One region of the Microbacterium sp. SGAir0570 genome, then DNA from elsewhere that is predicted to be linked to it. Evidence: predicted binding sites of a transcription regulator. Region 1 holds the regulator's gene; each other region holds the start of a gene.
What was found. Region 1 encodes LexA, which represses DNA repair genes until DNA is damaged. Its sites were predicted from a motif close to TCGAACANNTGTTCGA; they were not measured.
Positions count from the first base shown of each region.

Region 2: C1N74_RS13700 (HNH endonuclease signature motif containing protein) is a predicted target of LexA. The motif match lies at 1,562-1,577, and genes of this name have one in related genera.
Region 3: C1N74_RS03475 (HNH endonuclease signature motif containing protein) is a predicted target of LexA. The motif match lies at 1,923-1,938, and genes of this name have one in related genera.

Region 1 is NZ_CP027929.1:1,114,791-1,119,058, reverse strand. Features, by position in the region: gene hisH (imidazole glycerol phosphate synthase subunit HisH) at 1-107, opposite strand, end outside; gene hisB (imidazoleglycerol-phosphate dehydratase HisB) at 104-709, opposite strand; gene C1N74_RS05220 (histidinol-phosphate transaminase) at 706-1,791, opposite strand; gene C1N74_RS05215 (LysM peptidoglycan-binding domain-containing protein) at 1,834-2,190, opposite strand; gene lexA (transcriptional repressor LexA) at 2,447-3,112, shown strand; gene C1N74_RS05205 (prolyl oligopeptidase family serine peptidase) at 3,191-4,268, shown strand, end outside.
Region 2 is NZ_CP027929.1:2,909,168-2,913,435, reverse strand. Features, by position in the region: gene C1N74_RS13705 (SRPBCC family protein) at 1-70, shown strand, start outside; gene C1N74_RS13700 (HNH endonuclease signature motif containing protein) at 115-1,527, opposite strand; gene C1N74_RS13695 (fibronectin type III domain-containing protein) at 1,739-3,286, opposite strand; gene C1N74_RS13690 (ECF transporter S component) at 3,488-4,268, shown strand, end outside.
Region 3 is NZ_CP027929.1:755,658-759,925, reverse strand. Features, by position in the region: gene C1N74_RS03485 (DUF2207 domain-containing protein) at 1-1,338, opposite strand, end outside; gene C1N74_RS03480 (MarR family winged helix-turn-helix transcriptional regulator) at 1,374-1,805, shown strand; gene C1N74_RS03475 (HNH endonuclease signature motif containing protein) at 1,973-3,409, shown strand; gene C1N74_RS03470 (Hsp20/alpha crystallin family protein) at 3,623-4,048, opposite strand; gene C1N74_RS03465 (L-serine ammonia-lyase) at 4,199-4,268, opposite strand, start outside.

The sequences.
Region 1 (4,268 bases):
TCTGCCCCCGCGGCGGAAAGAGCCTTGACCGCCGAGTGGACGTTGCCCGACCCGTAGTCGAGCACGGCGACGAGCGGCGCGCGTTCGGTCCGGTCACCCTCGGTCATAGGGCGCCCTTCGTGCTGGGGATGCCGTGCACGAGCGGATCGAGCGCCTTCGCCTGCCGGAAAGCTCGGGCGAACGCCTTGTACTCCGCTTCGGCGATGTGGTGCGGATCACGTCCGCCGAGGACGCGGACGTGCACCGTCAGCCCGGCGTTGAACGCGATGGCCTCGAACGTGTGCCGCACGAGCGAACCGGTGAAGTGCCCGCCGATGAGGTGGAACTCGTAACCGTCCGGCTCCCCCGAGTGCACGAGGTACGGACGCCCCGAGATGTCGACGACCGCCTGCGCGAGCGCCTCGTCGAGGGGGACGAGTGCATCACCGTAGCGGGAGATGCCCGACTTGTCGCCCAGCGCGGAACGCAGCGCCTGTCCGAGCACGATCGCCACATCCTCCACCGTGTGGTGCGCGTCGATGTGCGTATCGCCCGTCGCGCGCACGGTCAGGTCGGTGAGCGAGTGCTTCGCGAACGCCGTCAGCAGGTGGTCGAAGAACGGCACGGTCGTCTCGATCGTGCTGATCCCGGTGCCGTCGAGGTTGAGCTCGAGCTCGACGCTCGACTCGCTCGTGGCGCGACGGATGCTGGCCGTTCGGGGGCTGGTCATGCCTCCGAGTCTATCGAGGCCAGTGCTTCGAGGAACGCGGTCGTCTCGTCTTCCGTGCCGGCGCTCACACGCAGGCTGTGCGGGATGCCCACGTCGCGGACGAGGATGCCGCGGTCGTACAGAGCCTGCCAGGTCGCCCGCGGGTCGTCGACGCCGTCGAACAGCACGAAGTTCGTCCAGCTCTCGAACGCGTGATAGCCGAGGGCGTCGAGCGTCGCCGACATCCGGTCGCGCTGCGCGACGATCTCGTCGACCATCCGGAGCATCGTCGTCGAGTGGGAGAGGGCGGCTGTCGCCGCCGCCTGCGTCAGCGCGCTCAAGTGGTACGGCAGCCGGACGAGCCGGAGCGCGTCGATGAGCGTGGGGTCGGCGGCGAGGTAGCCGACGCGGGCGCCGGCGAAGGCGAAGGCCTTGCTCATCGTGCGCGACACGACGAGCCGGTTGCGCTCACCGAGAAGCGTCAGAGCGGAGGAGCTTTCGCGCGGTGCGAACTCCTGGTAGGCCTCGTCGACGATCACGATGCCGTCGGTGGCCCCGTACACCGCCTCGATGACGTCGAGCCCGAGGGGTGTGCCGGTGGGGTTGTTGGGCGCACACAGGAAGACGACGTCCGGGCGGAGCTCGGCGACCTGGGCTGCGGCGGAGGTGGGATCGAGCGTGAAGTCGGGTCCGCGTGTCCCCGTGACGTACTGGGCGCCGGTCGCGCGCGTCAGCAGGGGGTACATAGAGTACGTGGGGCCGAAGCCCATCGCGGTGCGTCCCGGGCCTCCGAAGGCCTGGAGGAGGTGCTGCAGGACCTCGTTCGATCCGTTCGCTGCCCAGATGCGATCGGGGGTCAGGCCGTGGCCGAGGTACTCGGCGAACGACTCGCGGAGGTGCGTGAACTCGCGGTCGGGATAGCGGTTGACGTCGCGCAGGGCGCGGGCTACGGCATCCAGGATGTCGTCGGCGACCTCTTCGGGAACGGGATGCGTGTTCTCGTTGACGTTCAGCGCGACCGGAAGCGGCGCCTGCGGGGCGCCGTACGGGGTGAGGCCTCGCAGATCGTCTCTGAGGGGCAGATCATCCAGACTCGGGCTCATCCCACCCATGCTAGGCCGCGCGCGCCACTGTTGCCGCCGGAGTCAGCTCGCGGCGTACTCGGCCGGGATCGCAAGCGTCTGGCCGGCCTCGAGCTGGCCCGAGCCGAGAGCGTTCAGCCGGATGATCGCATCGACGACATCGCGGGGGTCGGCGGCGGGCGCCACCTCTTCGGCGATGGACCAGAGCGATTCGCCGGACATCACGGTCACGGTCGTGAACGAGCCGGCGGGGGCGCCGACCTCGCTCGAGGCGAGCGCGCCTCCCCCCGAGAGCACGGCTGCCGTGATGGCGACGACCGCCGGAAGGGCGGCGATCGTGGCGACGACGCGGCGTCCGCGGCGCGTCAGACGCAGGCGGGTACGGGGGGCCGGTGCGAAGCGGGCATCGATCGTGGTCATGGCATCTCCTCGGGAGCGGTAGGAAGATTCGCCCGCGCCTCTCGGCCGGGAGAGACGGGTGCGAACTTCGGTTCCGAACGTATCTTCGATATTGTGTGGTGTCAACCACCCACCGAAATCGGAGACCGATCGAAGAGACACGCGGAGCGTTCCGCGATGTCGCCGTCGTATCGGGCTACCTTTTCGACAGCGAGAGCCCACCATGAACCTCCGACATCGGGTCGGGGGCGGGGCGCGACGACAGGAGACCGGCGGTATGAGCGAGAAGCCGCAGACGCGACGACGCAAGAATCTGAGCGACAAGCAGCTCGCGATCCTCGAGGTGATCCAGAACGCGATCGCCCGCAACGGCTACCCGCCGAGCATGCGCGAGATCGGCGACGCGGTCGGCCTCAAGTCGCTGTCCAGCGTCACCCACCAGCTGAACCAGCTCGAGCTCAGCGGCTACCTGCGGCGCGACCCCGGCAAGACCCGCGCGATGGAGGTGCTCATCGATCTCCCGGGCACCGCCGGCGAGAACCCGGCCGACGCCGCGCCCGCCCTCGGCGACGCCGCCCTCGTGCCGCTCGTGGGCCGCATCGCGGCAGGCGTGCCGATCACCGCCGACCAGCAGGTCGAGGAGATCTTCCCGCTGCCGCGCCAGCTCGTCGGCAAGGGCGAGCTGTTCATGCTCAAGGTCGTCGGCGACTCGATGATCGACGCGGCCATCTGCGACGGCGACTGGGTCGTCGTGCGGGCGCAGGCAACCGCCGACAACGGCGAGATCGTCGCGGCCATGCTCGACGGCGAGGCGACGGTGAAGACGCTCCGCCAGCGCGACGGCCACACGTGGCTCCTCCCCCGCAACTCGGCGTTCGAGCCGATCCTCGGCGACGACGCGACGGTGCTCGGTAAGGTCGTGGCGGTTCTGCGCACGGTCTGAGGCGCCCCGGGACGGCATCCGCTCCCCACCGTCTCCCCGGACGAGGTCGGGAAGCCAGGCCTCGCGTAGCGTGGCTGTATGTCGCAGCAGCTTCCCTATGGTTCCTGGCCGTCTCCCCTGACCGCGGCATGGGCCAGCGCGTCATCATTGCGCCTCGACGGCGCGAGCTTCGTCGGTGATGAGATCTGGTGGGGCGAGTCGCTGCCCGACGAGGCCGGTCGCGTCGCGGTCATGCGCCGCCGCGGCGACGGCACCGCGCAGGTCGTCCTCCCCGCGCCCTGGAACGCACGCTCGCGCGTGCACGAGTACGGCGGCGGCGCCTGGACGGTGTCGGATGACGGCGAGCTGTTCTTCGTCGACAAGTCCGACCAGCGCATCCGGAGCCTTCGCCCGGGCGGCGATCCCCGACCGCTCACTCCGGAGGAGACCGGGACGCACTACGGGGGCCTCCGCTGGCAACGCGGCGTCCTCCTCGCGGTTCGCGAACGCGAACGACCCGGCGGCACGCCCGAGCGCCACATCGTCCGCATCGAGCGCGCTGACAGCGCCGAGGTTCCCGACGCCTCGAGCGTGACCGAGCTCGCCGGCGGCAGCGACTTCGTCGCCCAGCCGGCGCTGTCGCCCGATGGCTCGCGCCTCGCCTGGGTGGCCTGGGATCACCCCGACATGCCCTGGGACCGCACGCGCATCCGCGTCGCCGACCTGGACGCCGCCCGCGGCATCCGTGACGTCGCGGGCGGCGCCACCGCCGCGCTGCAGCCCGAGTGGACCGACGACGGCGCGCTGTTCTTCGCCGACGAGCCGACCGGACGCTGGAATGTCTACCGCGTCGACCCCGCGACCGACGCCCCGCCCACGGCCGTCTCGCCCGCCGACGCCGACACGGGTGGTGGCCTGTGGGTGCTCGGCACCCGCTGGTACGCGCCGCTCGATGACGGCCGCCTGGTGGCCGTGCGCACCCACGGATCGGACCAGCTCGTGATCGTGGACCGCGACGGCGGCGCCATCCCGCTTCCCTTCCCCGCCACCGCACGCGTGCAGATCGAAGACGTCCGCGGCAGCCGCGCCCTCGTCAGCGGGGCGATGCCGGGAGGGGCGGGCCTGTGGCTCGTCGACCTGGACACCGGCGAGACGAGCGCGGTCCGCGGCGGTGCTC
Region 2 (4,268 bases), 1.6 Mb from region 1:
CGCCGGCTTCGCGCGCGGATGCGAGGATCCCGTCGTGCTTGCTGAAGCGGAGCGCCTCCGGATCGCATAGACGGCCGCGCCGAGCGGCGCCGGCGAGTTTGTGAAGAGCCCGGGTCAGAAGGGCGGTGGCTCGTCCCTGCCTGCCCCGGGTGGCGGACCGGCGGGATCGGGAACGAAGCACACGGACGGAACCGGCACGTCTTCTCGGTAGATCCGGCCGAGGGGTGAGGTCCATTCGAGAACCCCGCCGCCGATCTGTCTGACTTCCCATTTCGTGAATTGCTTCATCGAATGGTGTCTTTGGCACAGGTGGGCGAGGTTGAAGATGTGGGTGTGCCCGCCGAGGGCGTAGTCGATGGTGTGGTCGAGCTCGCAGCGGATCGCCGCCCTCCGGCATCCGGGGAACCGGCAGTGCTGATCTCTCGCCTTGAGCAGTCTGCTCATCGCCGCGGTGGGTCGGTAGGTGTCGACCTCGACCCGTGTGCGGGTGATGGGATCGATGAAGAGCCGGTTCCAGATTCTCGCCCGGCCGGCGAGCTTGCGGGCGGTGTCGGCGTCGATGAGCGCGGCGCCTACCAGTTCGGCGGGGGCCTCGTCGGCGCCGGTCACCGTCTCAGAGGTCAGCGTCACCTGTACCTGCGCCCGGATCGCACCCAGCGGCCCCGCGGCGTCGCTGCCAGAGGTGGCGTCGACGGCCGGAGCGCCGCCGAGCAGCAGGTCGCCGAGGATGTCGGCGCGCAGCTGATCCATCGTGCGAACGTCGGGCGCCGCGGCATCCGCAGACTCCGCACCCGCGGCACCATCACCCGCAACGGCATCTCCCGGCGCAGCATCCGCAGGTGGAGACCCGTCGGTGGCGCGCGCATCCTTGACGGACTGAGCCATGGCGGTGAGGCGGTCGTGGATGCCTGCGGCGATGACGGTCGGCAGGGTGGCGCCGAGCTCGGACATGCCGTCGGTGCCGTGGGTCACCCAGACGCGTCGCTTCGCCGTTGCCGTGCGGTGCCGCTCGGCGAAGGACTCGGATCCCATCCGGGCAGCCAGGTTGCGGAGCGCCTCGCGCACCCGTGACGCGATGTCACGCTCGCAGATCGAGATCGCCTGCAGCGCGTAGTCGTCGCGGATGTCGTCGGCGAGGCCGCATCCCATCCGGACGACCGCATCGACATGGTCGCGCGTGATGCGCTGGTGCTCCCACGCCTCGAAGACAGCGGGGTAGTCGTCGATGATGGTCAGTGCGTGGTCGATCTCGATCTGCGCGCGGCGGTCGTGCGAGCGTCGCACCCCGGCGACCTCGGCGGCGATCGAGCGCATCTCCATGTCGGAGCCCATACCGCGCGGCCGCGTTCGCGAGCGCGCTGCCTGCCGGAGGGCGCTGCGCCCCGCCTCGGCGAGAGCGCGCGTCATCGCGATGTGGGCCGCGTGAAGCAGTTCGTCTGCTTCGGAGACCCGGTCGACGACACCGGCGTATGGCGACGCCGACGAGCCGGCCTGCGGATCGTATGAGTTGTCGCCGTTCGATGCCATGTTCCCATTCTGCCCAGGGGGTCGGACATTAACATCGAATATCCGTACATCGGTGGAGAACTTTCTCGTTGTCGAATTGTGGAGGAATCGGCGGCCTCTGTCGGACGGCGCACGCAGCGAGATGCGGGCGAAGCGAAAGGGCGCAGTGAAAGCATGTGCGGGGCACCGCCCCCCATGGTCGGTGCCCCGCACATCGTTCTCTCGATGAGCGTCAGTCGACGACTCGTCGTCTCGCGATCACCAGCCCGCCGGCCGCGAGAAGCGCCGCAGCCCACACAGCGAGCTCCCACGGCGCCGCACCGCCGGTCGATGCCAGAGCGCGCGTCTTCGCCGCCGACGCGACAGAACCCGCAGCCGAGCTCGCGCCGTCTCGGCCCTCCGACGCAGACCCGTCAACCCCAGCCCCAGACCCGTCAACCCCAGCGCCAGACCCAGACCCGGCACCCGCTCCGGCCCCAGCGCCAGGCCCACCCGGGCCACCGGTCGCGGGCGGAGTGGTCACCTCAGCGGCGCGCACCTCGACAGGGCTCCAGCCGAGCGTGCTGCCGTCGTCCGCGGTGAGTGCGAGGCGGTGGGCGCCCGTGGGGATGTCGGCGGGAAGGGCGAACGTCGCGATGCCGTCTGCCGTGACCGTGGCCACGCCCAGATATCGCGGCTCGGAGAACAGCCACCCGTGGACCGCCATACCCGCCAGCTCGCGTCCGACGTTCGCCGTCACCGTGGTGCCGGGGACGGATGCGCCGTTCACGACGACCCCGCCGCGGTTATCGCCGGTCAGCGCGTCGGGATCGGGCGCGGCCGGTCCGGTGACGGGACTCGTGGATGCCTGCACCGAGACGGGCGCGCTCTGCCCCGCGGCGTTCCGGGCGACGACCGTCAGCGTGTATGTCGTCGAGGGCTCGAGGCCGGTGAACCCGAAGCGTCCGAGACCCTGCACGTCGTCGACCTCGCGCGTTTCGGTGCGGCCGCCGCCCGTGAGGGTCGCGGTGTAGGTGGTGGGCAGATAGAACGGCCAGACCCCCTCCGGGAACGGGTTCTGCAGCGGGGCCGCCCAGATCTCGCCGAGCAGCGCCGTGGGGCTACTGTCACGGATCGTCACCGTCGGCTCGCCGGGAACCTCCGGCACCGCGAACCGAATGTCGCGGGCGCCCGTCGAGCCGTGACTGTTGTGCAGGCTCGCCTCAATCTCGTACGTGCCCGGCTTCAGCCCGGTCAGGATGAAGACGGTCCGGGTCGTCGAGGTGCGCGTGATCGGCTCGCCGCCGTCCATGGGACGGACGATGAGCTCGTATCGCTCGATCGGTCCGCGCTCGCCGATCGGGCCGACGCCGATCTCTGCGCCATCGACCCGGATGCTGATCGTGACTCCCGTCTGCGGCGGCAGATCGGCGACACTGTCGTCGTCATCGTGGCCAGCGCCGGACCCGTCGTCATTCACGTAGCCGGGCACCGCACTGGCTGCCGCGGGCTCAGCGGACTCCGGTGCGGGTGCGGGTGCGGATGCGGATGCTTCGGCGGTGACGCGCTCCGCGGCATCCGGTTCCCCAACCGGCTCCGCGGCTTCCGGGTCCGCAACCAGCGCCTCAGCCACCACCTCGGCACCTGCCACCTCGATTTCGGCTGCCGCGGTCGGCCCCGCCGGATCAACGCCTCCGGCCGGTTCGTCGGCATGCGCCGGGAGCGCTATACCGGCGACGACGAGCGTCGCTGCGATCAGGGCGGCCGAGGCCGCGGCGAGGGAGGGATGTCTTCTCTTCATGGATCCTCATCGAGAGCGAATCGCGACCCGCGCCCCAGTCGGCGAGCCGTCGCTCTTACGCTGGCATCGGTCGCCCGACGACGCGGGCCGTTCGGCCCCGCAACGCGCGTGTGCGAACAATCCCGAACACCCCGGCGGCCAGTGTCGATAGAGTGATCGCCGCGGGGCGAGGGGATCCGCCGCGCGTATGCGGTTTGCGACATGCATCCGCTCGAGGGCGGGGGAGCGCACGTGCAGGACGATGACACGCGATTCGGCGAGCCCGATTCACTTGACGCGATCGCGCGGGATCTGCTCGCGCTGAAGGATGCCGCCGGGCCGGTGTCGTACGCCGAACTCGTCCGTCGCATCGCACAACTGCGCGTCGAGAGGGGCGTCAACCCGGCGGCTGCCACGCCTCCGCGTACCACGGTGTACGACGCGTTCCGGCCGGGCCGGGCCCGGGTCGACATCGGGCTGCTGCGCGACATCGTGCTGGCGCTCGGCGCAGATTCAGACGAGGCCGACCGCTGGATCCGTCGTTATCAGAAGGCACGCCGGCCCGATGATGTGGCTCCTCGGGTCTCGCCGCCGCGGCGTCCCCGCCCCGCGAGCGAATCACCGGTCGCGCCGACCTCGCTGACAGCGCCGCCCCCGCTCGTCTCCCGGCGGACGCAGGCGCTGATCATGTTCGGCTGCCTTATCGTCAACTTCATCGGCATGTCGACGGTGCAGCTGCTCCACTTGCCGATCTACCTCGACATGGCGGGCACCGCGGTCGCGGCGATGGTCTTCGGTCCCTGGGCGGGAGTCGTCGTCGGGCTCAGCACGAACGTGTTCGGCTTCGTCGTGGGCGCTCCGGGGGCGGCTCCCTTCGCGCTCGTGAACGTCGCCGGAGCGCTCGTATGGGGGTACGGCATCCGTCGGTTCGGCATGGGAGCCGACCTCTTCCGCTACGTCAACCTCACTCTGCTCGTGGCGGTGGCGTGCTCGCTGGTGGGTG
Region 3 (4,268 bases), 360 kb from region 1:
CGCCAGCACGATGCCGATGATGGGCAGCGCCGGGTGGACGTATGCGCTCAGCGCGAGCGCCCCGAACAGGATCACCAGTCCCGCCGCGATCGCCCAGGCGGCGACGGGCCAGCCGCGCACTCCCCTCGGCACCGGCTTGTACATGTCGCGCCCGCGGAGGCTGTCCTTCGCCATCTTCAGCGCCCGCTGGGACTCGGACGACAGCCGCGTGTCAGAGGTCCCGAAACGGTAGACCTCACCGCGTCGGTGATTCGGGAACATGCCGCGCAGGAGCCTGCGCCCGTTCTCGTCGGCGGCCCGGGGATCGACGAGCTCCGCCTGCAGCTTCGCGCGCCCCCAGCGGCGGTGGCCGTCGTCGACGATGCGGATGGAACCGAGGAGCGCGAGCTCGAGGATCTCGGCCGGAATCGCCTTCGAGGTCTTCTGCAGCAGCACCGCCGCATCGAGTGCGTCGATGCGGCGCGGCGGTGCATACTCCGCGATGACCGTCGGACGCCCCGGATCGTCGCGGAGGTACCGGCGGCGGTTCCGCAGCGCCCAGCCGGTGGCACCGGCGAGGAGCACCGCTGCCCCGGACTGAAGCCACCCCAGAGGCGAAGCCAGGAACCCGGTGTCGTATACCTCGAACGCGCCCTCGTCGAACCCGACGGCGAAGCTGAGCGTCTCGTGCGGTGCGAGGTCGGTCGCCGAGGCGGTGATCGTGGTTCCGTCCGGTGAGGCGATGATCTCGGGACACGGAGTCGTGCTGTCCTGCTCGCCGATGTAGCAGGCCTGACGCCCCGCGAGCGAGGCCGCGAGGACGGGATCGATGTGCAGCGTCGCGGTCACCTCACGGAACGGCTGCTTCCAGTCGGTGCCGTTGACGTCCCAGTAGAACTCCAGCCCGGTGTCGGCGAAGTCCCACACGACGTTTTCGAGGTCGTAGGTGAAGACGAAGGTGTTCCGCCCGTGCAGGTACCCGGGCTCGCGCGTCAGGATGCCGAGCGTGCCGTCCTCGCTGTCGGTGTCGACGGGACGGGCCTGCCCGTTCTCGTCGGTGACGGAGATGAGCTGCGGATGCAGCGGCTGCCCGTTGTAGGTCTCGGGCAGAAGACGGCGCATGCCGCGGTTCTGATCCGACTCGGGGAACTCGGCGACGAAGGTCTCGACGACCCGCATCCGCGCCGTGCCGTCCTCGTCGCGGGTGAGGGTGTAATCGACGGAAAGCGAATCGAAGACGAACGCGTCGACATCGGCGGATTCGTCTTCGGATGCCGCGGCGGGGGCCGTCAGTCCGAAAAGGCCTGTGATCAGCATGAGGACCACGACCGCGAGTGCCGCCCGGGTGCGACGCATCATGCCGACCAGCTTAGGCGGGCAGTAAAGTTGTCGCCATGAGCGATCGTCGTCGTGCCGTGGCAGCGTGGGAGAGCCTGTTCCGCGCGCAGCACGAGATCTTCGACGACATCAGCAACGACTTCGCCGGCGATGAGCTCACGCAAGCCGAGTACGACGTCCTTCTCACGGTCGTGCGCGGCACCGGTCATCGGGCGCGGCTGCGCGATGTCACGGCCAACATGCTCATCAGCCAGCCGAGCGTGTCGCGCCTGGTCGACCGGATGGTCTCGCGCGGCCTCATCACCAAGTGCGGTGACCCCACGGATGGGCGCGGCGCAATGCTCACGGCGACCCCGGAGGGCGTCTCAGCCTTCCGCCGGCTCGCTGCGGCCCACGGTCGCTCCATCGCCGAGCGGATGTCGGTGCTGTCGACCGAGGAGCTGCAGCAGCTCGAGCAGCTGACGACGAAGCTGCGCCGCCTGCCCTGACGCCCGGCGGAGCGGTCGGGCGGCGTCCCGCGGTGTCGTGGGGCGTCGCGCGGTGTCGTGGGGCGTCGTGCGGTGTCGATTCCTCCCCAGGCGGGACGGTGACCCGATGTTCCTTAATCGAACATAGGTCCGACTCACATGTCGCACCTTGCTGGCATCATGGGAACGTGACAGCGAATGGCGTGGGTGGCGAAGTGGGACGCGAGACCCCCACACCGTCGCAGGCGCTCGCTCTCTCGCGGTACGCGGAGGCGCTCGACCTCTCTCACGCCGCTGACATCGCCCGCACTCGGGCGCTGGCCGATCTGGGCCACGCCGCCCTGCACAACGCGCGCCGCGACGGCGTGCGCGGCATGGCGTCGGATATGGAGCTGCGGTCGGTGGCAGCCGAAGCGGCCGGGATGGCCCGGCTGACCGACCGCCGACTGCAGGGTGAGATCGACCACGCGATGACGGTCATCGACGACTACCCCACTGTGTTCGACGCGTGGGTGCAGCGGCGGATCGAACGCGGACACGTGGATCTGGTGGTGCGCGTCGGCGCGGGGGTGCCGGCTGCGATGCGGGATTCGTTCGCGGAGGCCGCGATCGGGGTGTGTGAGCGGGATGTGCCCTCTCGCGTGCGGGGTGCGCTGGAGACCCTGGCGGCCCGGTTGCATACGCAGACGTTCACAGAGCGGCACAAGACCGCGGTCGCGGAACGGTGCGTGCGCGTGTTCCACGGAACCGACGGAATGTCGAACCTCGTCGCCACCCTTCCGACCGTCATCGCCGCCGGGATACTCGACCGGCTCACGCAGATGGGACAGTCGGTGAAGGACGCCCGGGTCGCGGGCACTGGCGGTGCCGGGGCGGGCGGGGCGGATGCCGCTGGCCGGGGCGCCGGCGCGGATGCCGGGGAGAGTTCGGCGGCGGATGCCGCAGAAGCGGGCGAGCCCGCCGATACCCGGACGATGGACCAGCTGCGCGCGGACATCCTGGGCGACCTCGTTCTCGGCGGCGCGCCCGTGGTCGACCCGACCTACGGGACCGACCGGGCCGGTGGGCTGGGGGCGATCCGGGCACGCGTGCAAGTCGCCGTCGCCGCGGAGACACTGATGGGCAAGGACGAGAACCCCGCCGAAGCCGTCGGGGCCGGGCTCGTCGATGCCGACACCGTCCGACGACTCGCCGGGCAGGTCAGCGAATGGGACCGGCTCTTCATCGACCCGGTCATCCGCACACCGGTCGAGATCGACACCTATCGGCCCACCGCATCGATGAAGAAACTCCTGATGGTGCGGGACCAGCACTGCCGGTTCCCCGGATGCCGGCGCGCCGCGATCCGGTGCGAGATCGACCACACGATCGATTACGCCCTTGGCGGCCACACCCACATCTTCAACCTCGCCCACCTCTGCCAAAGACACCACTCGATGAAGCAGTTCACCAAGTGGGAGGTCAGACAGATCGGAGGCGGGGTTCTCGAATGGACCTCGCCCCTCGGCAGGACCTACCGCGAAGACGTTCCCATGCCGGCCGTCTGCTTCACCATCGACACCGCGAGCCCGCCACGGGATGCCGGAAGCGGCGGGCCACCGACGGACGAACCTCCACCGTTCTGAGTTCGGGGCGTGTGCCCGCGCACGTTCCGAGGCCGGGCACGACGGACTCGCGCGCCGTTGGTCAGCGGTGACGCATCGGCTCAGCCGCGACGCATCGGCGCATCCGCGCATCCGCGCATCCGCGACGCATTCGGCACCGACCCGCACGCGAAGGGCGGCCGCCGCCCCCGAGGGAGCTGCGGCCGCCCGTCGTGCGAACGCGGATCTGCGCGATCAGTTCTCGATCGGCACCACCGGCGCGGCTGCGTCGGTCGTGACCTCGACCTTGCGCGGCTTGGCCTTCTCGCTGACCGGGATGGTGACGGTGAGGACGCCGTTGTTGTACGTCGCGGCGATGCCCTCCGTGTCGACGCCCTGACCGAGGTTCAGCTGACGAAGGAAGCTCGCGGCTTCACGCTCGCGCGTGATCCACTTCACTCCGTCGCCGCTGGTGAGCGTGCGCTCGGCGCGGATCGTCAGCAGCTGGCCGTCCACGTCGATGTCGACCGAGCCCGGGTCGATGCCCGGCAGGTCGGCGGTCATCACGTAGTGGTCGCCGTCACGGTAGAGGTCCATCGGCATGCGACGGGGGCCGCGGCGCGTGTCGAAGAGGCTCGAGGCGATGCGGTCGAGGTCGCGGAACGGGTCGTAAGTAGCCATCGATCTTTCCCTTCTCTGATGCTTCATGTTGAGATCTGGAAGTTGAGCCCTGTCGACTCAACTGCATTCAGATTAGCACTCTCCCCCATCGAGTGCCAAGGGTTCTCGCACGGCGAACAGCGCCCCGGAGACGGGGCGCGCAAGGGCCTCTCAGCACTCGACGACGTTGACGGCGAGCCCGCCCTCGCTCGTCTCCTTGTACTTGTGCGACATGTCGATC